Regions from separate parts of the Rhodoferax sp. PAMC 29310 genome, predicted to be linked through region 2. Evidence: predicted binding sites of a transcription regulator. Region 2 holds the regulator's gene; the other holds the start of a gene.
What was found. The regulator LexA, encoded in region 2, represses DNA repair genes until DNA is damaged. The targets are predictions, from matches to a motif close to ACTGTATNNNNATACAGT.
Positions count from the first base shown of each region.

Region 1: the regulator LexA is predicted to act here: its motif matches at 5,732-5,749, upstream of J8G15_RS19795 (error-prone DNA polymerase).

Region 1 covers NZ_CP072852.1:4,267,155-4,278,580, reverse strand. The annotation lists gene J8G15_RS19810 (sialidase family protein) at 1-247, opposite strand, end outside; gene J8G15_RS19805 (1-acyl-sn-glycerol-3-phosphate acyltransferase) at 492-1,082, shown strand; gene J8G15_RS19800 (DUF1194 domain-containing protein) at 1,600-2,379, shown strand; gene J8G15_RS19795 (error-prone DNA polymerase) at 2,580-5,714, opposite strand; gene ggpS (glucosylglycerol-phosphate synthase) at 6,134-8,410, shown strand; gene J8G15_RS19785 (hypothetical protein) at 8,599-8,772, shown strand; gene J8G15_RS19780 (hypothetical protein) at 9,081-9,458, opposite strand; gene J8G15_RS19775 (IS256 family transposase) at 9,974-11,203, shown strand.
Region 2 covers NZ_CP072852.1:1,404,579-1,416,004, reverse strand. The annotation lists gene J8G15_RS06460 (phosphotransferase) at 1-535, opposite strand, end outside; gene J8G15_RS06455 (Crp/Fnr family transcriptional regulator) at 562-1,284, opposite strand; gene J8G15_RS06450 (3-hydroxyacyl-CoA dehydrogenase) at 1,601-3,121, opposite strand; gene J8G15_RS06445 (D-2-hydroxyacid dehydrogenase family protein) at 3,227-4,234, opposite strand; gene J8G15_RS06440 (hypothetical protein) at 4,329-4,646, opposite strand; gene lexA (transcriptional repressor LexA) at 4,669-5,343, opposite strand; gene J8G15_RS06430 (asparaginase) at 5,448-6,434, shown strand; gene adk (adenylate kinase) at 6,458-7,114, opposite strand; gene kdsB (3-deoxy-manno-octulosonate cytidylyltransferase) at 7,242-7,997, opposite strand; gene J8G15_RS06415 (Trm112 family protein) at 7,994-8,176, opposite strand; gene lpxK (tetraacyldisaccharide 4'-kinase) at 8,198-9,214, opposite strand; gene J8G15_RS06405 (biopolymer transporter ExbD) at 9,219-9,653, opposite strand; gene J8G15_RS06400 (MotA/TolQ/ExbB proton channel family protein) at 9,653-10,276, opposite strand; gene xseA (exodeoxyribonuclease VII large subunit) at 10,626-11,426, shown strand, end outside.

The DNA of each region.
Region 1 (11,426 bases), 1.7 Mb from region 2:
TGGCCACCAGGCTGCTGGCATGCGCAGCCGGCGTGTTGGCGGGCATGGGAATCAAGCCCTGACCATCGTTGACCCAGGCCTTGGTGTCTGACATCTCTTGGGGAACGACCCAGGCGGCCCGCGCCTCGGAAGGAGGCTGATCCCGCTGACTTACATCCCAGACGACCAGTACCAAACAGACCACCAGTCCCACCACCCAACGCTCAAAAACAGAGCGATGGATCGCGGCATCAACAGCATCAAACATGGATTCTTTTCATGGGGGTCGTACACGGCGGCGTCAACATGGCAGTCATAGATGGTCTTTTAAGTGACCGGGATCATAGGTGGTTTGGCGGGGCTCGCCTTTGAAGGCTGGCCGACGGGTGCGCAAGCAGTCGGCCAAGCTGGCGTGGGACCGGTTTCAAGGCTGCGAGATAATCCAGCGCTCTATTGGAAGGCCCATGGAGCGGTCAAGCCCACGTCGGGACACTATTGCCAAGCTCACTTACATGCACCGCACCATCTTTTCCACCCCCATCGTCAACACCGTCTTGCGCGCGCTTTCCATCGGAATTCTGAAACTCGCTGGCTGGAAGGTGGAAGGCCGCTTGCCGCCGGGTGCGGAGAAAAGCGTGTTCATTGCTGCGCCCCACACCAGCAACTGGGACCTGCCCTACACCCTGATGGTCGCTTTTGTATTGCGGCTCGATCTGTACTGGATGGGAAAAGAGGATTTATTCAAGCCCCCGTTTCGGGGTCTGATGATGTGGCTAGGTGGCTTGCCCGTGCACAGAGAGAAGTCGAATAACCTGGTCGCAGCGTCTGTGGCGGCCATCAAGGCCGCGTCCGGCCGGCTGCAACTCACCGTGGCGCCCGAGGGCAGCCGCAGCAAAGCCCACTGCTGGAAAACCGGCTTCTATCACATTGCGGTCGGCGCCCAAGTCCCCATCGTGATGGCTTTTTTGGATTACGGCCAAAAGCGAGGCGGCTTGGGCCCGGTCTTTCAGCCCACTGGCGACATTGACGCTGACATGATCACCATCAAGGCCTTTTACGCGCCCTTCAAAGGCAAGAACGCGGATCAATTTCACGCAGACTAGACAAGCCACTGCCGACACCCACAAAAGCATGAATGCCATTCGCATAGGCGCCAAAAATGGAGCCACTGACTCCACCGCCAACGTTGCTACGACCCGAGGTCATCAGCAAATAGCTGATCGTGCTGCTATTGATGGACTGATTCAACCAAAGAATTTCGTGAATTCACCAAGATCGATTGACTGACTGACTACACCGAGCGCCTTCAATGTTGACTTAGCGGAGGCTGAGTTGGCAGAGCCATCTTGGGCGTCAACGGCTGTTGAAATCAGGCCAGTTGATGGACTTGCCCATGAATCCAACGCAGGAAAACCCGTCCATGACCTCGGAGCCCGCCGCCAAGGATGTTAGGTGTCGAAAATCATTACAAGTGACGACTGCTTTAGGTCACGGTAGATGGCTTCTTTGTAACAAAGTTCTTTAAATTCAATCACTTGAAAAGGAATGAATAACATGGCATGGATCCTGCTAAGAAGCGATAGCTTGACCGTCTAAGTTAATAACGTAAGAGGAGATGTCATGAAAAAGTTATTCAAAGCTATTGCCGTTGCTGCATTGGTTGGTGCGGCTTACCTGCCTTCCGCCCATGCAGTTCCGGTAGGGTTGGAATTGGTGTTGTTAGTTGACGTTTCGGGGTCGGTCGACAGCACGGAGTTCGGTTTGCAAAAAACTGGCTACGTCAATGCGTTCAACAGCGCAGCAGTTCAAAATGCAATCTTGGGCAGCCAGCTTGGCGCGATTGCTGTGACCTTTGTCGAGTGGTCAGGCAACAATCAGCAGTCGCAGCGTGTTGGCTGGAGCATGATCAACAGTGTAGCCAGCGCCCAATCGTTCGCCACCGCGATCAATAATTCGACTCGCGCCTTCACGGGTAGGACAGCGATTCAGGACGCGATGATTTTCGGTTCCGGCCTGTTCGGCAACAATGGCTACGAAGGTTTGCGGCTGGTGATGGACGTTTCCGGTGATGGCGCAGACAACGACACGAGCGGCTGCAATACTATTGCCAATGCGAGGTGTGGGCGCGATATTGCACTGGCTGCGGGCGTAAATGCCATCAACGGATTGCCCATTTTGGGTGAGAGCGGGCTGCTTTCGTACTACCAGTCCAATGTTCAAGGCGGAGCAGGGGCGTTTACCCTAGCTGCAAACAGTTTTTCTGATTTCAGCGCCGCTGTCGAGCGGAAACTGGTTACCGAGATCACTAACAAGACTCCGGAACCGGGCTCATTGGCACTCGTCGGCTTGGCGCTTGCCGGCCTGGTTGGCATGCGTCGGCGTCGGCGTCGGAATTCATAAGCCATTGCTGGACAACCAAGGCGAGGCCGGCACCCTTTGGGTCGCCGGCTTCGTTCGTTTACAGGCTCTCATTCATGTTGACGACTTTGGAAAATCAGAGTCATACAGCGGTCTCTCTCCTGAGCTTACTCACCAAAAAAATTTTATTCTTTTGTAATGTATTTCGACACCGCCGTTATTCTGAGAGATTGAAAGTGCGCTCAATGAAACTCCCTGCTCTGCGTTGCCAAGCCGCCTAACAAAGGGGTCAGGTCTTTCAGGTGGCCGGCGATCAGGTGGCGGACTTGGCCACCGGACTCCAAGTCGCGTTGCCACACGCCGTAAACAGCCATCAGGCGGGAGCGCATCAGTTCAGGGCGCTGGCGCTCTTGCAGCGACTTCCACACAATCACGTTGATGCAGCCCGTCTCATCTTCGAGCGTCACAAAGGTCACGCCCTTGGCGGTTTGCGGGCGCTGGCGCATGACCACGATGCCGCAGGCGCGCACCAAGCGGCCATCGGGCAGGTCGTGTAACTGGGCCGCTGTCATCAGCTTCTGTTTTGATAGCTGCTCACGCAGAAGGGACAAGGGATGGGACCTTAAAGTGAGTCCTAACGAAGCATAGTCAAACAGCACCTCTTGGCCCTCGTTGGCGGGTGGCAACACCAGAAACTCTTCATCGACTGGCACGCTTTGCAGCAGCGGCGGCGGCGGCTTCAGGGCGGACGCGTCCCACACCTGCTGGCGGCGGTGGCCGGACAGCGCCGCCAGCGCATCGGCGGCGGCCAGCGCATTCAGGTCGCCCCGGTCTAACTCGGCGCGCAGGGCCAGGTCTTCGGTGCTGGTGAAAGGCGCATGGGCGCGGGCAGTGACGATGCGTTGTGCCGGATTTTTTGACAGCCCACTCACCTGCCGAAAACCCAGGCGCACCGCCCATGGAAACTGGCCTTCGTCTTCTTCCAAAGTACAGTCCCACTCGCTGCGCATCACATCCACCGCCCTTACTTTCACGCCGTGGCGTTGCGCGTCTTGCGTCAGCTGAGAGGGACTGTAAAAGCCCAGCGGCTGGCTATTGAGCAGGCCCGTAAGGAAAATGGCGGGTTCGTGGTGCTTGAGCCAGCAGCTCACGTACACCAACAGAGCAAAGCTGGCCGCGTGGCTTTCGGGAAAACCGTATTCGCCAAAGCCCTCAATCTGTTTGAATATGTTCTCGGCAAATTCTTGCGTGTAGCCCCGCTCCACCATGCCGCCCACCAGTCGGTCATAGAACTTGTGCACACCGCCCTTGCGCTTCCAGGCGGCCATGGAGCGACGCAGGCTGTCGGACTCGCCCGCGCTGAAACCCGCCGCCAGCATGGCGATCTGCATCACCTGCTCCTGAAAAATGGGCACACCCAGGGTGCGCTTCAGGGCTTCCTTCAACGCCTCGCTGGCGTAAACCACCTGGTCGGGCTGCTCTCTCGCCTTCAGATACGGGTGCACCATGCCACCCTGAATCGGGCCGGGGCGCACGATGGCAACCTGTACCACGAGGTCGTAAAAGCAGCGGGGTTTGAGGCGTGGCAGCATGCTCATCTGCGCGCGGCTCTCAATCTGAAATACCCCCACGGTGTCAGCCCGACAAATCATGTCGTAGGTGGCCGAGTCTTCCGCCGGGATGTCCTGCATTTGAAAGTCGTAGCCGCGCTGCGCACTAATGAGGTCCAGGCAGCGTCGAATGGCGCTCAGCATGCCCAGCGCCAGCACATCCACCTTGAGCAGGCCCATGGCGTCCAGATCGTCCTTGTCCCACTGGATGATGGAGCGCTCCGGCATGGCCGCGTTCTCCACCGGCACCAAGCGGGTGAGTCGGCCCTGCGTGAGCACAAAACCGCCCACGTGCTGACTCAGGTGGCGCGGAAAGCCCTGAATCTGGCGACTCAGGTTCAACCAGCGCTCAACCGCATCGGTGTCAGGCGCCGGGTAGTCAGGCCCCAGACGCACCAGTGCCGCGGTCAGCCGCTCGGCCAGCACCTCGCGGTTGTACATGCCGGGATGCTCTTTGGCCAAGGCCGTGATGAGCACCTCGTCGATGCCCATGGCCCGCCCCACGTCTCGCAAGGCACTGCGGGGCCGGTAGCTGATGACGGTGGCCGTTAGCGCGGCCCGCTCGCGCCCGTATTTGGCATAGATATACTGGATCACCTCTTCGCGCCGCTGGTGTTCAAAGTCCACATCGATGTCCGGCGGCTCGTTGCGCTCCCGGCTGATGAAGCGCTCAAAAAGCATGTTCATGCAAGAGGGGTCCACCTCGGTCACGCCCAGGCAGTAACACACGGCAGAATTCGCTGCCGAACCCCGCCCTTGGCACAAGATGTGGCGGGCACGGGCGAAGGCAACCAAGTCATGTACGGTCAAGAAATACATCTCGTACTGGAGTTCGGCAATCAGCGCCAGCTCATGCTCCAGCTGCTGCTGAACCGGGGCTGGCAAACCCTGTGGGTAGCGCTGGCTGGCGCCCTCATAAGTGAACTGGCGCAGCGTTTGAGAGGGCGTGAGGCCGGGCAGAACGGTTTCCATGGGGTACTGGTAGCGCAACTCGTCCAGGCTGAAGTGACAGCGCGATGCCACGGTCAAGGTGTTGGCCAGCCACTCGGGCGGGTAGAGCTTCGCCAGCCGCTGGCGCGAGCGCAAATGCGCTTCGGCATTAGGCTGCAAACCAAAACCGCCCTCAGCCACCGGGCGCCCCAAACGCACGGCGGTGATCACGTCTTGCAAAGGCTTGCGCGAACGCACATGCATGAGCACACCGCCGGCCACCACCATCGGCACACCAGCCAGCTCAGAGACACGGCTCAACGCGTGCTGCCATAGTGCATCGCCTGGCTGGTGCTGCAAAGTCAGCGCCAACCAAAGTTGAGTGCCAAACAGGCCTCTGGCCTTTGTGCAGAATGCGTAGAGCGCTTCAAAATGAATAGCAATCGGTGGCAACAGAATGATTTCACAACCCGCCAGCAGCGCAAAGTCACTCTTCGCGCGAGACACCGTGTAACGGCCTTTGGGTGCAGCACGGCGCGCCGCCGTGATGAACTCGCACAAATCGCCCCAACCCTTCAAGTCATGCGCCAGGGCCACCAAGCCGCCGCCCTCGTCCAGCGCAAACTCAGCCCCCAGCAACAGTTTCAAGCCGCACTTTTTGGCCTCCAGGTGCGCCCGCACCACACCGGCCACCGAACACTCGTCGGTGAGAGCCAAAGCGCGGTAACCCAGCGCATGGGCACGCGCCACCAACTCCTCGGGGTGCGACGCACCACGCTGAAAGCTGAAGTTACTCAGGCAGTGCAGTTCAGCGTAATCGGGCACGGAGTCATGCATAGTGACTTAACCTAAATACTGTTTAAAACAACAGTATAAATAGGATGCGACAACTTGCAAGTTCACCCGTTGTTAATCAGTCCAACCTTTTTATGCGCTTGATAACAAGACGTCACACGGATTAATTGCATTTGACAAAATGTATATAAAATCGTAAGGTCAACTTGTTTTGTTGCTGCAACTACCTTAATTTGCAGTCAACACAATTCATTCTGATGCCAATTCAAATCAACCTGAATTGGATATGATTTCCGATGTCATCAAACAAGGTCGATCAGGCTTGTGACATCGATGCCCGGCCATCAACGCGACCGGCTAACTAGCCACCCCTGATAAACACCGACACCACACGGCAGATGGCATGACCGGGATGGAGCGAGTCCAACTTTTTGAAATGCGCCCATGGAGGATAAAAATAAATGACTGCAAAAATAGAAATGGTTTTAGCCACGGATCTCGACGGCACCTACCTGTCACCTGATCTGAACGAAACGGCCTCTGAGCTTTACAAGATCATCAAGGACAACCGCGAAAAGGTTGTTCTCATTTACGTGACAGGGCGTGGCTTTGAGAGCATCGTCTCTCTTCTGGACGACTCCACTCTCCCCAGGCCCGACTACATCATTGCCGACGTAGGCGCTACTGTTTTGAAGCGACATGGCGACAATTACAGCTCAGTTATGCCGCTTCAAAACGAGATTGCCGACAAATGGCCTGGACGTGAGGCGGTGCTGAGCCGTACCGCCGGACTCAAAGGACTGGTTTTGCAAGAGGTGCCTCAGGAGCGCCGCTGCTCTTTTTATTACGAGAACACCGCCATCCTGCCCGGCATCAAAATCATCGCCAAAAACCTCGGCTTGGCCGTATTGACCTCGGCTAACCGTTACCTTGACTTTCTACCTCTGGGCGTCTCCAAAGGCCACAGCTTGACCCAACTGCTGCGTTCTGAAGGCTTGCCGGAAGAGAAAGTACTGGTCGCGGGCGACACCTTGAACGATCTCTCCTTGATGCAAACCGGCTACCGCGGCGTAGTGGTAGGCAATGGCGAACCGGCACTCAAAGAAGCGGTGATTCTGGAAGCAACCCCCGGCAGTGCACATGAAATTTACCAAGCTAAAGCCACTGGCCCAGCCGGCATTCTGGAAGCCATGGACTACCACGGCTTCAACAAAGGCTTCGGCGCGAGCGCCGAGCAACTGCCCGTCATTCATGGCTCAGCCGAGTTGGTCATTGTTTACCATCGCCAACCCTTTGACGAGGTCAAAACTGGCAAAAGCTACGTGCGCCAGCAGCCCAAAAGCCCAAACGGCATTCTGCCCACCCTCTTGGGCTTGTTTGCCGGTGGCAAAAAAGGCGCCTGGGTGGCTTGGTCACAGCGCGACAGCCGCAACCCTGATGACTTCGATGTCGATGTGGCGGTCGATGCCAAGAAGTACCCCAACTTGTTGGCCAGCCGCGTGGCCCTGACGGCCAACGATGTCAACATTTTCTACAAGCAGTTTTCAAAGGAAGCTTTCTGGCCGATCATCTTCTCTTTCCCTGAGCGGGCGAAATTTCAGGAAAGCCATTGGAAGCATTTTTGTGAAATCAACCGCCTGTTTGCCCAGCGCACCGCCGCCGTGGCCGCGCCGGGTGCCACGGTGTGGATTCATGACTACAACTTGTGGATGACCCCGGCCTACCTGCGCGACCTGCGTCCCGACTTGAAGATTGCATTCTTCCACCACACCGCATTCCCCAGCGCCGACATCTTCAACATCTTGCCGTGGCGCGGCTACATCGTGGCCAGCTTGCTGAAGTGCGACTACGTGGGCTTTCATATTCCACGCTATGTCGAAAACTTCATCGACGTGGTCCGCTCCAACGTTTCCACCCAGGTGCTGGAAACCGAGTTTTGTGCGCCCACCTACCTTACCCACGGCTGTGCGCTGGGCGTAGAAGAGATGGCCCGGAAAATCCAAACTCCTTATGGCATCGTCCGTGTGGGCGCTCACCCGGTCGGCATTGACAACGCCAACATCAAAGCCATTGCCGATGCGCCTGAAACCCTTAAACTGCGCGACAGTCTGCTGGCCGAGGCCCAGGGCAGAAAACTCGTGTTGTCCGTGGAGCGGCTGGACTACGTTAAGGGGCCGATCGAAAAGATGCTGGCCTACGAGAAGTTTCTGGAAACCCACCCCGAGTGGCATGACAAAGTCGTCATGCTCAACATCGTCACACCGGCGGCGCCCGGCATGGAGATTTACGCCAAAACGCGTGACAAGGTGGACCAGGTGATTGGCCGCATCAATGGCCGCTTCTCTCAGATGGGCTGGACGCCAGTGCGCTACTTTTACCGCCCCCTGCCCTTTGCCGAGTTGGTGGCTTTTTACATGGCATCAGACCTAGCCTGGATCACCCCGCTGCGCGACGGCCTGAACTTGGTGTGCAAGGAATATGTGTCTGCCAAAGCAGCTTCGAAGACCTCGGGCGTGCTGGTGCTGTCGGAGTTTGCCGGTGCCGCCGTCGAACTTAAAGGCGCCTTGCTGACCAACCCCTATGACGAAAATAGCATGATTCAAAGCCTGATTACCGGGTTGAACCTGAACGAGCGGGAAAGCCGCTTCCGCATGAACGCCCTCATCGAGCGTGTGCAGGAATACGACGTCAACGCCTGGGGCGATGACTTCTTGGCCTTCCGCCAGGACCTGGACTGACCCGCGCGAGCGCCCACTCGGGCGCCAACATCAAGGGGGTTGAAGTCACCCACAGGTTCCGCTTCGTCGCCCCGACCGGACAAGAAAGAGAAACTCGATGCCCAAGGTTTCGAGCCAGTGAGAGTCGACCGGTGCCTTGCGCTGCGCAGCCCCGAACATGCGCGCCAAAAGACTACAAAGGACGGGACGTGGCCGTTGCATACCTGTATTGGCAAGCCGCCATCAACCAACTCGGTCATGTCTTTGAGGAAACATGCCTTCATGTGACCGCGTTCCACAAAGTAACGCAAGTGGTGCTTCTGCAGATCGATTTGCTCTTTACCCTGTGCGTCAATCCCGCCCAAATGAAAGTCCACCCCTAGGTCATGGCAACAAACATACCACCAACTATGCAGCAAATCGGCGTAACGCCTAACGTCGTCAACAACAGCCACGGCATCTACTCCAGCCGGGTGTTCGTCACCTAAGTATGGAAGGCATCGCGATTCTGACCGAGGGTGTGCGCCCGTGCAGCATCGTGGCACGGGCACGCGATTTGGCTGCGGCGCATGGCCCGCGCTTCGAGCCGACAGCAGTTGTGGCCCCCGGTTGAAACCGGCGCACGCGTCGAGGAATAAAGCGCCCGCTCCGAACTCGAGCAACTCGAGCGCTTGGGCAGCGGTTTCGCTGGTCAGGACGAGGTCAAACGACTGCAGCGCATGGCGTCGGACTCCTGAAGTTTCGGCGCCGTTCCCAGCTGTGGCCACAGACGCATCTTCTGTTGTGCCGGTAATGAAATCTGGGGCGTGTCGCTGAGCTGTGCTTTTTTCCACCACTCGGAAAAACTCCGGCAGTAAGTGCTGACAGGTTCGAAAGTGCAAGACCGTAGTTGCGGGCCAACGGCGCAATGGGGATTGGCCTGCGTCAACAGCCTTAGCAGTTGGGCGAGCGGCCCGTCTGCATGTGGGTCGGACTGCCAGCGGACCGACGCCGCGTTTTGCAGCGCCTGTGCGATGTGCTGAACGCTGCCCCACCACAGCGGCAACGTCGAAGTGGTTTGCGCTGCCATTCCCCGGGTCACGAAATTCCAGCGACGCTCGCTCCTGGGACTGTCTCTGTGGCAGTCTCAAATCCCACGCCGATGTGAAGCACGTCGGCAGGCCCTGTGGTGCAGCCAAACATGCCGACCCGCCAAGTGCCGTGCGCACAGCGCGTCGGGCGCGCACCATGCACTACCAGGGCCTTGATCGAGATTAAGTTATCAAATATGTCTTCGATCTCGAATCCTGCGGTCAAATTTTTTTGCGACTGCACTTGAGAAGATTGAAGCGATTTACATCTATCAGCTCGGCATGAACGTTTTCAAGGCAAACGGAGCGGTGAATGTATTTCATGACGCCTAATCATCAACGCTGATTTGCCGCTCAACAGCAGATAAGTTAAGCAAGGGCGTGATTCGTAGCAGATCAACCATATTGGACGGAACCGCCTCCAAGACGGTGATGTGTGTTGTTTTGGGAGGGTGTAAGAAGTTTTGTGTAAACGGTTATTTGGCAGGAAACTGCTGTCTTGCATGGAGCCGAGATGACCGTAGAGATGAAACCCTTACCCGCCGAGCTGATTGACGCCCTGTTGGCCGACTACAAAAAGCCCGAAGACCTGATTGGCCAGAATGGCCTCTTGACGCCGCTCACCAAAGCCTTGGTCGAGCGAGCTTTGCAAGCCGAATTGACCGGCCACCTGGGTCACGGCAAGAACCAGTTGGTTGCCAATGAAGCGGGCAACACCCGCAACGGGTGCAGCAAGAAAACGCTCAAAGGCGATTTTGGCCAGCTACCCATAGAAATCCCCCGTGACCGCGCCGGCACCTTCGAGCCCCAACTGATTGGCAAACACCAGACCCGCTGGAGCGGCTTTGACGACAAGATACTGTCGCTGTATGCCCGAGGCATGACGGTACGCGAGATTCAAGGCCATCTGCAGGAGATGTACGGCGCCGAAGTGTCTCCTACCCTGATTTCATCCGTGACCGACGCCGTCATGGACGAGGTCAAAGCCTGGCAGTCGCGCCCCTTGGAGGCGCTGTACCCCATCGTCTACATGGACTGCATTCACGTCAAGGTGCGCGACAACGGTACTGTGCGGGTCAAGGCCCTGTACTTGGCCATTGGCGTCAACCTGGACGGCCTCAAAGAGGTACTGGGCCTGTGGATGGCCCAAACCGAAGGGGCCAAGTTCTGGCTGCAGGTGGTGACTGAACTGAAGAACCGGGGCGTGGCTGACATCTTTATCGCCTGCGTAGATGGGCTCAAAGGTTTCCCTGACGCCATTGAGGCAGTCTTCCCCAAGGCGACGGTGCAGCTTTGCATTGTTCACATGGTGCGTCACAGCCTGAACTTCGTGGGGTGGAAACAGCGCAAGGAAGTCGCCGCGGATTTGCGGCTGATTTACGCTGCGCCCACTGAATCCGAAGCTGAGCGACAACTCACGGCATTCGAGGTCAAATGGGACGATTCCTTCGCTCCGATTGGGCGCTCCTGGCGGCGCAACTGGACACACTTGATACCGTTCTTTGAATACCCGCCAGACATCCGAAAAGTGATTTACACGACCAACGCCATTGAGTCCGTGAACATGAGCCTGCGCAAAATAACCAAGACCCGCGGCTCGTTCCCAACTGAGGACGCAGTGTTCAAGCTGTTCTATCTGGCACTGAACAACATCAGCCAGAAATGGACGATGCCGATTCGGGATTGGAAGGCTGCTCTGAACCGCTTTACCATTCAGTTTGACGAGCGCATGCCGCGCGTCTAACTTAACCGCCGTTTACACAAAATTCGGGACACCCTCTGTTTTGGAGATTGGGGCGTTGAATCCACCCCCCGTTTCTTACCTCTAATTATGTCCCTGCCCTGTCTCTATTCGACCTGCGCTATGCAGCATACGTCGCGGTGTGCGCCCCTGGTCCTGCGAAGGATCAGGCTGCCACCCTACGGCGAATTGTCGCCAGCCAGAACGACGTCGCAACCGCCCCCTG
Region 2 (11,426 bases):
GAGCGATCTGGCGTTCGAAATAGTTGCCTGCTTTGCCATAAGTGGCTAATCCGCGTCCTACATAGTCCACAGAATGAAGTGCGGAGATAACCCGATTCATTTCAAGATAAATTGCGCCGCGCTCTGAGTTGCTCATTCCCGGCAAGGTTTGATCCCACAGAATCCGGCCTTCCATGAACTCCATGATGTAGAAGGCGCGCCCGATGATTGACTCGTCTTCACACAGACACAGCATTTGAGGCACGGGAACCTCCGTGCCCTTGAGTCCACTCATGACCGCAAACTCACGTTCAATCGCATGAGCCGACGGCAGTAGTTTTGCAACTGGGCCGGGTTTGGCTCGCATGACATAGGTTTTGGTCGGCGTCGTCAGCTTGTAGGTTGGGTTGGATTGACCACCTTTGAACGACTCCACGGCAAGGGGGGCCTCAAAGCCTGGCAGATTGGTCTTTAGCCAAGAGGTGAGGGCGTCTATGTCGAACGCTTGTTTTTCGGACACCGCCCGTGTGCCAGTGAAGTGGTCAAAATCGCTCATGGTTCTCCATTAAGGGAAGTGTGGGGTTAGCAGTTGTCGGCTTCGGTGATGCGCAAAAGCGCGTCTCGGTCGCAAATAACGAGGCCGCCCGGCTCAATACGTATCACCTCGTCACGCTCCATGGATTTGAGCTCCTGGTTCACACGCTGGCGAGAGGCGCCGAGCAACTGTGCCAGTTCCTCTTGCGCCAATTGCAGTCCAATCCGAAGTTCGGCCGCATTGCTGAGTGATGGCACGCCATAACTCCGCGCCAGGTGCAATAACTGCTTGGCTAGCCTGGCCCGTAAAGGCAAGGTGTTGAGGTCTTCTACCAAGCCAAATAGTTGACGAATTCGCCGCGCATGCAGGCGCAAAAGTGCTTCGTACAGCTCGACATGGAGAGCCAGAATTTTTTTGAAATCCGCTCTCGCAACGCACAAAATCGTCGTCTCGCCGTGAGCGCAAGCGTCGTGGGTTCGTCGGTCGCCATCGAAGATGGCCACATCGCCAAACCAGATGCCCGGTTCTACATAGGTCAGGGTAATTTGCTTGCCAGTAATCGAGGTTGAACTCACCCTGACTGCACCTCGCGCGCAGGCGATCCACTCCTCGGGGGACTCCCCTCTGGCGGCAATCAATTCGCCGTCTTTGAAGCGTTTTACATAAGCACATCGAAGTATGTCGTGTCGGAGTGAGGGTGATAAAGTTGAAAACCAACGCCCGGCGTTGATTGACTCGCGTTCTTCAATAGTAAGAATTGGATCGTCCATGGCCTGTCTTTTCGGTGACTGATAACCAGACCATTGTCACGCGCGAGACGATCTTGACGTATCAGGGTTGTCACCTGAGTGTCTGCACAGGCACAACAGGGGCGCAACTGGCCCGCTGACGGACAGCCCTCTGTGAGACTGGCGCCAGAGGTATCGCTGGCTGATGCAAGGGAGGTGCCGGCCCTTGAAGTGCGCCTTGAGCCAGTTTTGACTTGCCGCTGGGCCAGCTTGACCCAAGTCAATGTCCGTCGGACGCCCGTCGCTGGGTAGTGGGGGCGTGCTGGACCCTTTCCCGGGTCCCTAGAGGTGGCGGGACTTAGTCTTCTTGATGCAAAAGGCTCAAGCCGATCGCCCCACGGCGACGCAGCCATGGGCTGGGTCGATAGCGCGGATCACCGTAAACGGTTTGCATATTGAACAGAATCTCAAGCATGTTGGTCGGTCCATAGGCATTGCCCAACGCCAGTGGGCCGAGCGGGTAGCCAAGACCGAGTGTGACCGCAGTTTCAAGGTCCGCCGGCGTGCAGATGCCTTGCTGACAAATATCCGACCCAATGTTCACGATGCCGGCCACGACCCGTTGAGACACAAAGCCACCGCTGTCCTTGATCACACTGACCGATTTTCCGTCACGGGCCATGAGGGCATGCGCAGCATGGCGCATGTCTTGCCGTGTGGCAGGGTTGGTTGCGAGCACACGTCGTTTACTGCTCGCGTCGTCAACCATCATGTCGATGCCGATGGTGCGGGCGGGATCAAGGCGCTCGACAACCGCCACTGTTGTGATATCGAAGCCCAATGGGGCGACCAGGGTCAAAGCGAGGGTGGACGGTGACGCGCCTGTTTCAATTTTTGCACCCAAGTCCCTGAGCAATCCCAACAGTTCCACCCGGCGGGCGGCTCGCGGTGACACCCACACGGGAGGTATCTCGTCAACGTGAGGGACTGACGGCTCGGAGCTGAGTTGTGCCACTCCGGCGTCATAGGCATAAAAGCCGGCGCCTGACTTTTTGCCGAGTAAACCTCCAGCGAGCCGCTGTGCCGTGATGGCACTGGGTCGATAGCGTGGTTCTTCGAAATATTGGTGATAGATGGCCTCCATCACCGGATGCGACACGTCCAGGCCGGTCAGGTCCATCAGTTCAAAGGGCCCGAGCTTGAAGCCGATTTGATCTTTCAGGATGCGATCAACGGTGGCGAAATCGGCCACGCCTTCATTCACGATGCGCAAGGCTTCTGTTCCGTAAGCTCGACCAGCATGATTCACGATGAAGCCAGGCGTGTCCATCGCCTTGACGGGTGTGTGCCCCATTTGGCGGGCGTAATCGGCCAAGGCCGCACAAACGCTTGTGGCAGTCTTCAACCCTGCGATAACCTCCACGACCTTCATCAATGGGACGGGGTTGAAAAAATGGAATCCCGCCACCTGCTCTGGTCGTTTGAGTCCGGCGGCGATAGCGGTCACGGACAGGGATGACGTGTTGCTGGCCAGCACGGTGCCGGCTTGAACCAGTGACTCCAGTTCCGACATCAAGTGGGCCTTGACGTCCAACCGCTCCACAACAGCTTCGACAATGAGGTCGCAATGGGCTAAACCACCCAAAGATTCTGCGCACCGCAGTCGGGTCTTGAAGGACGCAAGCTGAATAGCATCCACTTTCCCTCTTTCACACATTCGCTCCCATTGCGCGTGTATGGCGACTTGAGCGGATTCAGCGGCCCCGTTTTGCATGTCAACCATCACAACATGACTGCCGGCCTGAGCGGCAATTTGAGCAATGCCACGGCCCATGGCCCCGGCGCCGACAATGCCGACCTGTTTGAAAACTGGATTCATGGGTGAGGTGTTCTCTGTATGCGTGTCGCTGGCTTGTGTCGACTTTGATTTCGCTCGGGTTCGTTAGAGGGGCCCAAGGCCATTCTTGGTTCGCCGTTAGTGGGCCTATCGGCGCACCTGCAGGGCACCAGGATTGACGATATTGGTCGGCGTACCCTTGATGAAGTTGATGACGTTGTCAAACGCGGCGCCAAAATAACGCTCATAGCTGTCTTGCTCAACGTAGCCGATGTGAGGCGTGCAAATGCAGTTTTCCAGTCTCAGCAAGGCGTGCCCCTGCAGAATTGGCTCGGTCTCAAACACGTCGACGGCCGCCATGCCTGGGCGACCGCGGTTCAGTGAACTGATCAAAGCGTCGGATTCAACCAGTTCGGCCCGTGAGGTGTTGACCAAAAGGGATGTCGGCTTCATGCGGGCCAAGTCGTCGGCACGAACGATGCCCTGGGTTTCTTCATTCAAGCGGAGGTGCAGGGTGATGACATCGCACTGTTCAAAGAACTCTTCGCGGCCAATGGCCGTGTCGTAACCGTCGAGAATGGCACGCTCCCTAGAGGGGGGGCGGCCCCAAATCACCACGCTCATGCCGAAGGCCTTGCCATACTGCGCCACCAGTTGGCCAATTTTTCCATAGCCCCAGATACCAAGTGTCTTTCCGCGCAGGAGAGTTCCCAGACCGAAATTGGCCGGCATTGAGCTCGTTTTCAATCCGGATTGTTGCCACGCCCCATGTTTCAAGTTCCCGATGTACTGGGGTAATCTGCGAGCCGCGGCCATGATGAGTGCCCATGTGAGCTCGGCGGTTGCAAATGGGGAGCCTACGCCGTCGGCGACAGCGATCCCTCGCTCTGTGCAAGCGGCCACATCCACATGTGGCCCGATTCGGCCGGTTTGAACAATGAGTTTCAGCTTGGGGAGCTTATCAATCAGTGACCGAGTCAGTTGCGTGCGGTCTCGATTGAGAATCACAATGTCGGCGTCTTTGAGTCGGACCGACAACTGTCCCAGTCCTTTGACGGTGTTGGTGTAGACCTTGGCTTGGTAGGGCTCAAGTCGGCTGGCGCACTCCAGTTTTCGGACGGCGTCTTGGTAATCGTCAAGAATCACTATATTCATAGCGTGACATTGTGCCTCGGCAATGAACTTGTTCGTCAGTCAGAGCCCAGAATTGGCGCCAGCAGTCAAGTGGCCGGGCCTGCTGACGTCGCTCTCAATGCAAGGTTTGCTCGCGTGCGACCAGGCGATCAAGTTCGGCGCAGACGTCGGCCATGCGACCGGATATCACCATGCGACCGACATTGGCAGGGCCGCTATCGTGGTCGAGGACACGAATAATTCGCAGCGGGCGGACCACAGCCCGAGTTGGGCGCGCCACGCATTGACGAGGTGCCTCGAGTCCTTGGACGGAAAACCCCAATCCAATTTCGTCGACAGTTGCAGCACGTGGAAGCGCTGCAGGCATTAGCCAGCGCCAAAACCCTTGAAGGGGTGCCAGCAAACTGGGGGAGTCGTTGTGTAGTTTTTTCATGGTGAATCTTTCAGCGGGCCGTTTACATCAGCATGGTGTTGCGAATCAAGCCGACCGCCAAGCCCTCAATCTCAAAGGCCTCGCCGGGTTCGACCACGATGGTTTGGTAGTCCGGGTTTTCTGCGTGCAACTCGATCAGATGCTTGTTCCGGCGAAAACGCTTGACGGTGACGTCGTCGCCCAGGCGAGCAACGACAATTTGACCGTTTTTAGCTTCTTTGCTGGCTTGCACCGCCAGCAAGTCGCCGTCCATGATGCCCGCGTCTCGCATGGACATGCCGCGCACTTTGAGCAGGTAGTCCGGCTTGTGCTGAAACAGGCTGTCTTCCAGGTAGTAGGTTTTGTCGACGTGTTCTTGGGCGAGAATGGGGGAACCAGCGGAAACCCGGCCAATCAGTGGCAGCATTAATTGGGCCATGCCCGGCAACGAGAGGGTGAGGTTTTTGCTACGCGACTCATTGAGAGAGCGAAGCGCTTCACTTTTCAAACGAATGCCGCGTGAGGTTCCGCTGAGCAGTTCGATCACGCCTTTGCGTGCCAATGCTTGCAGGTGCTCTTCGGCCGCATTGGCAGACTTGAAGCCAAGTTCATTGGCAATCTCGGCGCGAGTAGGAGGGGCACCAGTGCGCGTGATGGCGCTTTTGATGAGATCCAGGATTTGTTGCTGGCGGGCGGTGAGTTTGGGGCTTTCAAGCATGGCGACTCCTTTGATATGCGGTGGTCTTGCTGTGGGTTTATACACACTGTGTTGATATCCAGTAGCTGTATTTTTAATCAGTTTTCGAAAGTTCGCAAGTGACTATTTCTTCTCATGCTCAAAAAGTTGTGGTTTTAGGCACAGGTGGCACTATTGCCGGTACCGCCAGTTCGGCCGCTGACAACGTTGGCTACACGGCGGCACAGGTCGGTGTTGAGCAGTTGTTGTTGGCCGTGCCAGGGCTGGACCGGGTTCTGGCGGGCCGAAGCCTGGTGGTCGAGCAGGTGGCTCAAATCGACAGCAAGGACATGAGTTTTGAGGTCTGGCGACAGTTGCTGGCGCGTGTAACCCACCATCTGGCTCAACCTGATGTGGTGGGGGTGGTGATCACTCATGGCACGGACACGTTGGAGGAAACAGCCTATTTCCTGCACAGCGCGCTATCTAGTGCCTACCTTCAGGGCAAACCGGTGGTGCTGACCTGCGCGATGCGACCAGCATCCGCCCTGACCCCGGACGGACCCCAGAACGTGATGGATGCTGTAGCGGTGGCATGCACGCCCGGAGCCACGGGGGTGGTGGCGGTTTGCGCCGGTGTGGTGCATGGTGCTCTGGACGTGCAAAAGGTCCACACATATCGGGTCGATGCATTTGACTCAGGAGATTCTGGTCCCGTGGGCTATATCGAGGAGGGTTTGATCCGTTTGGTAAGAAATTGGCCTCTGGCCTCCGTCGAAACTACGCAAGGGGCTATCAAAAACGGAGTTTCCAATCTGATTTGGCCCAGAGTTGAGATTGTGATGAACTATGCCGGAGCCAGCGGAGCTGTAGTGGATGCCCTGGTATCAACCGAGCACTCGGGTCTAGGTGTTCTGCGTGGGTTAGTGGTGGCAGGAACCGGAAATGGCACCTTGCACCAAGATCTGGAGACCGCGTTGGTGCGGGCGCAGCGTGCTGGGGTGTCGGTGGTGCGGGCCAGTCGATGTACGCGGGGCCGGGTGTTGCCGACATCGGCCAGCCAGTTTGAGGACTCCAAAGGCTTGTCGCCTGTGAAAGCCCGGGTGGCGCTGATGCTGGCCTTGATGGGTTGAGCCCGCCCGGGGCTCAACAGGGTTTACTTGGACAGTGCCTCGAAGGCCCGGGCCGTGATCTCATCCACGGTGCCGGTGCCGCTGATGGCGCGGTACTTGGGGGCTTTGGCTGGCTCAGCTTTGGCCCATTGAGAGTAGTAGTCCACCAAGGGACGCGTCTGGGCGCTGTACACATCCAGGCGCTTTTTGACGGTTTCTTCCTTGTCGTCTTCCCGCTGGATCAGAGGCTCACCCGTGATGTCGTCAACGCCTTCCACTTTAGGTGGGTTGAATTTGACGTGGTAGGTGCGACCTGAGGCCGAGTGGGAGCGACGCCCGCTCATGCGCTCGATGATGGCGTCAAACGGCACATCAATTTCCAGCACGAAATCCAGACTTACGCCGGCTGCCTTCATGGCGTCCGCCTGGGGCAGGGTGCGCGGGAATCCGTCAAACAGGAATCCGTCCGCGCAGTCGGCCTGCGCAATACGCTCCTTGACCAGGTTAATTATCAATTCATCGCTGACCAACCCGCCAGTGTCCATGATTTTTTTGGCTTCGATGCCCAGTGGCGCGCCCGCTTTCACCGCCGCACGCAACATGTCACCTGTTGAGATCTGCGGAATGCCGTATTTTTGGCAGATGAAGGTGGCCTGCGTGCCTTTGCCGGCGCCAGGGGCGCCCAATAGGATCAATTTCATGTGTGTCCTCGGGAGATTATTGAAAATTGGGCCGCAAGTGGGGCGTGTTTGGCAGGCCCGCAACGATGCGTCGTTTCCGCGAAGAATAGCATGTGTCAGCTTCTAGCCAGCTTACATGCCCTGTCTTTTATGGTAGGAAAAGCAGACGTACTCGCTCAAGGTCTTCCGGGGTGTCTACGCCGGGGCCTGGCGCCTGACTGGCGGTGTGCACCGCGATGCGGTGGCCATGCCACATGGCGCGCAGTTGCTCCAGTGATTCAGAGACTTCGTGCGGTGCTTGGGGCAATTGGGGAAATTGACGCAAAAAGCCGACGCGGTACCCGTAAATACCAATGTGCCGCAGCGGAGGTGGTTTGGGCAAGGTGTTCGCCCGGTCGCGCTCAAACGGGATCATGGCGCGACTGAAATAGAGCGCGATGCCTTGGGCGTCGAGCACCACTTTGACCACGTTTGGATTGGCGTAATCGGCGTAACTGTCGATGGCGTGGGCCGCCGTGCTCATGCTGGCGCCAGGGGTTTGGGCCAATAATTCGGCCACCGCGAGCACCAGCTCAGGATCGATCAAGGGCTCATCGCCTTGCACGTTCACCACGATATCGTCGTCGTCCAGGCCGAGCAACTGGCAGGCCTCGGCCAGACGGTCACTGCCGGATGGGTGATCCGACCGGGTCAATACAGCAGCTACCCCGTAGTCGCCACAGGCATGGATGATTCCCAGGCTATCGGCCGCCACCACGACGCGAACTGTCTTGGCTTGAATGTTCAAGCCCTGCACACGCTGCGCTACGCGCACCACCATGGGCACACCCGCGATGTCGGCAAGCGGCTTGTTGGGCAGGCGGGTGGAGGCCAGGCGTGCCGGAATCAGAATGACGATGCTCAAAGTCCGAGTTCCTCGTCGCTGAGGGTGCGGGCTTCGTTTTCCAGCAGCACAGGAATCCCGTCGCGCACCGGGTAGGCGAGGCGGGCGCTGCGGGAGATCAACTCCTGCTTTGCGCGGTCAAAAGTGAGTGGCCCTTTGGTAACGGGGCAGACCAGTAGTTCAAGTAGGCGTGTATCCATGGCGCAATGATAGCGGTGGGTTCAGAGGGGCGGAAGAAGACCGGACAGGCGGGCATCGAGCTGGCACAGCAACTCGGGTTGCAGCGTCAGCACCAGTGGAACAGCCAGCGCGTCGGGTTGGTGTTGCCACAGTTTGGTGGCATCTTTTTCGGTGCAAATCACTTGGTAGCCCTCGTAATCATTGCGAATCCAGCTATCAAAAGAATAGTGGTCTGGTAAGGCCAGGGTTTGTGTGAACTGCAAGCCCTGGGCTCTCAGCATGGCAAAGAAGTCATCTGGCTTGGCGATGGCAGCCACCGCCAGCAGGGGCTTTTGACTGACGTTGCCTTGCAAATCAGCCAGTTCGGTGGTGTGGCCGTCCTCACTGATGGCCCGTGCGCTCAAGGTGCGCTGGGCCGTGAAGCCGGCAAATGCGGGTTGGGTGCCTGTGTGAAGAACCCAGTCAACCGGGCGTGGCCAGGATTCACGCAAGGGCCCGGCCGGCAGCAAAAAGCCGTTGCCCACGCCCCGGTCGTCAAACACGCAAATTTCAAGATCCCGGTGCAAGGCCAAGTGCTGCAGGCCGTCGTCACACACTAGTACCTGGGTGTCCGGGTAGCTGGCCAACAGACGCAGAGCCGCTTCTACGCGACGTGCAGCGACAAAGACCGGGGCAAGGGTGGTGCGTTGGATCAATGCGGGTTCATCGCCCACGTCACCGACCGCGCTGTCCGGCGTCACTTCCCGGCAATCTTGGGCGATGCGTCCATGACCGCGTGAAATGACGCCCACCCGGATGCCGCGGGATTGGAGATGACGAACCAGGGCCATCACGACAGGCGTTTTGCCCGATCCGCCCGCAATCACGTTGCCGACCACAATCACTGGCACCGGCATGCGCTCAGTGCGGCTCCAGCCTATTTTGTAGAAATACTGGCGAAGCTGGGTGAGTGCGCCATAGAGCCGTGAAATCGGCCAGAGGCTCCAGGCCAGCGCCCCTTTGTGAAGCCAGGCCTGCGTCAAGACCTGTTGCCATGCCTTGGGCTGGGCGAGCGCCATGGCCTTACTTCGACCCGGCTTGGGTCGACGACTGGGTGGCGAAGGTGATTTGGTTCATGCCGGCACGGCGAGCCGCCTCCATCACAGTGATGACGGCCTGGTGCTTGGCATTGGCGTCCGCATTGATGATCACCACAGAATCCTTGCCCGCTTTGGCGCCGGCGCTCAGCGCGATGGCCAGCGCGTCCGGGCCGCGTCCTTCGACGGGGACCTTGTTAATGGCGTAGCTGCCTTCGCTGGTGACCGTCACGATCACTTCTTTGGGATAATCGCGCTGCGCGTCAGCGTCGGCCACGGGCAGTTTCAGCTGAAGCTCGGTGAATTTGCTGTAGGTGGTGGACAGCATTAAAAAGATGAGGACCACCAACAACACGTCAATAAAGGGAATCAGGTTGATTTCAGGCTCATCGCCCGAACGGGAGCGGGTCCGGAATTGCATTACTTTCTCAGTGTGTTCAGGTGACGAGCCAAGCGCTCGGAGGCCAACTCCAGCGTGAGCAGATAAGCGTCCACCCGACCGCGAAAGTAACGCCAGAAAATCAAGGCAGGAATGGCCACCATCAGGCCAAAGGCCGTGTTGTATAGCGCAATCGAAATGCCATGAGCCAACTGGGCCGGGTTGCCGCCGCCGCCCGTAGGGGCTTGAGAGCCAAAAATTTCGATCATGCCGACCACGGTGCCAAACAATCCCATGAGTGGCGCGGCAGAGGCGATGGTCGCCAGCGTGCTCAGGTATCGCTCCAGGCGGTGCGCCACCAGACGGCCCGCGCTTTCCATGGCGGAGCGCAGCTCTTCTTCACTGCAGCGTGGGTTGTGGTTCAAGGTTCTCAAACCGCTCGCCAGAACTTCACCCATCATTGAGTTTTTTTCTAACTGTGTCACCACATCCGGCGCCGGTACGGCGGTGCGAGAGACGGTCAGCACCTCGTCGAGCAACTGAGGTGGCGCAATTTTGACGGTCTTGAGGCTGACGAAGCGCTCGATAACGAGTGCCAGGCCCAGAATGGAGCAGGCAATCAGCGGCCAGATCGGCCAACCCGCCGCTTGTATGATTGAAAACAAAGTGAATCTCCGCGCAGATGAAAGCCCTGCAATTATGGACTACCAAGTTTTTCGTTTTGACGTCGCTCCGGTTGAACCGTTGGCCAGGCCGGCAGATGCCAGAAGTTGACCGATTCGCCCACAAAAACTGTGGATAACTTTGCGAAGAACCAAGTGGGCAAGTGCCGCCAAGCCGCGTCAATTGGGGCTTGTGACAGATCGATTACAAATTAGGCAGCAGAAAACACAATGAAATCAACAGCATGCTCGATGTCATCGCCCCGTCAAGCCCACCCGCCAATGCCCAACGGCGCGTACCCACTCGCTGGCATGGTGACGGACGTGCGTCACCTGTCTAGATGTCTTCCCAATGTTTGATCGATCATCGCCGGTGCCAGAAACCAGGGTTTGGCCCGTTGGCGCGCTGTGCCGCGCCATTGCCGATGCGCTGGAGGCTCGCTTCAACCCTGTCACGGTGAAGGGGGAAGTTTCCGGGTTTTCAAGAGCGGCTAGCGGCCACTGTTACTTCTCGCTGAAGGATGAAAGTGGCCAACTGCGTTGTGCCATGTTCCGCCGCGCTGCGGTCAGCCTTGACTTTGCGCCGCGTGATGGTGAACTGGTCGAGGTGCGGGGTCGCCTGGGTGTTTACGAGCCCAGGGGCGATTTGCAGTTGATTGTCGAGAGCATGAGTCGGGCCGGCCAGGGCGCCTTGTTCGAGCAGTTCCTCAAACTCAAAGCCAAGCTGGAAGGTGAGGGCTTGTTCGATCCGGCGCGAAAACGCCCGTTGCCCGTGATGCCGCGTGGCATTGGCGTCGTCACGTCTTTGGGAGCGGCTGCCTTGCACGATGTGATGACCGCTTTGCAACGGCGGGTGCCGCACATTCCTGTGGTGGTCGCGCCGGCTTCGGTGCAAGGTTCTCAGGCACCCCGTGAACTTATCTCGGCGCTATCAAATTTATACCGTCTTGCGCAGGATGGACGAGCGCTGGAGCCTGATTTGACGCCAAAGAAATTGCGGGACAAAAGCGCAGAAAAGCCGATCATTGATGTGATTATTTTGGTGCGGGGTGGTGGGTCGATGGAAGATCTGTGGGCTTTCAACGACGAGCAGTTGGCACGCACCGTGGCGCTCAGCCCGGTGCCGCTGGTGTGCGGTGTGGGTCATGAGACC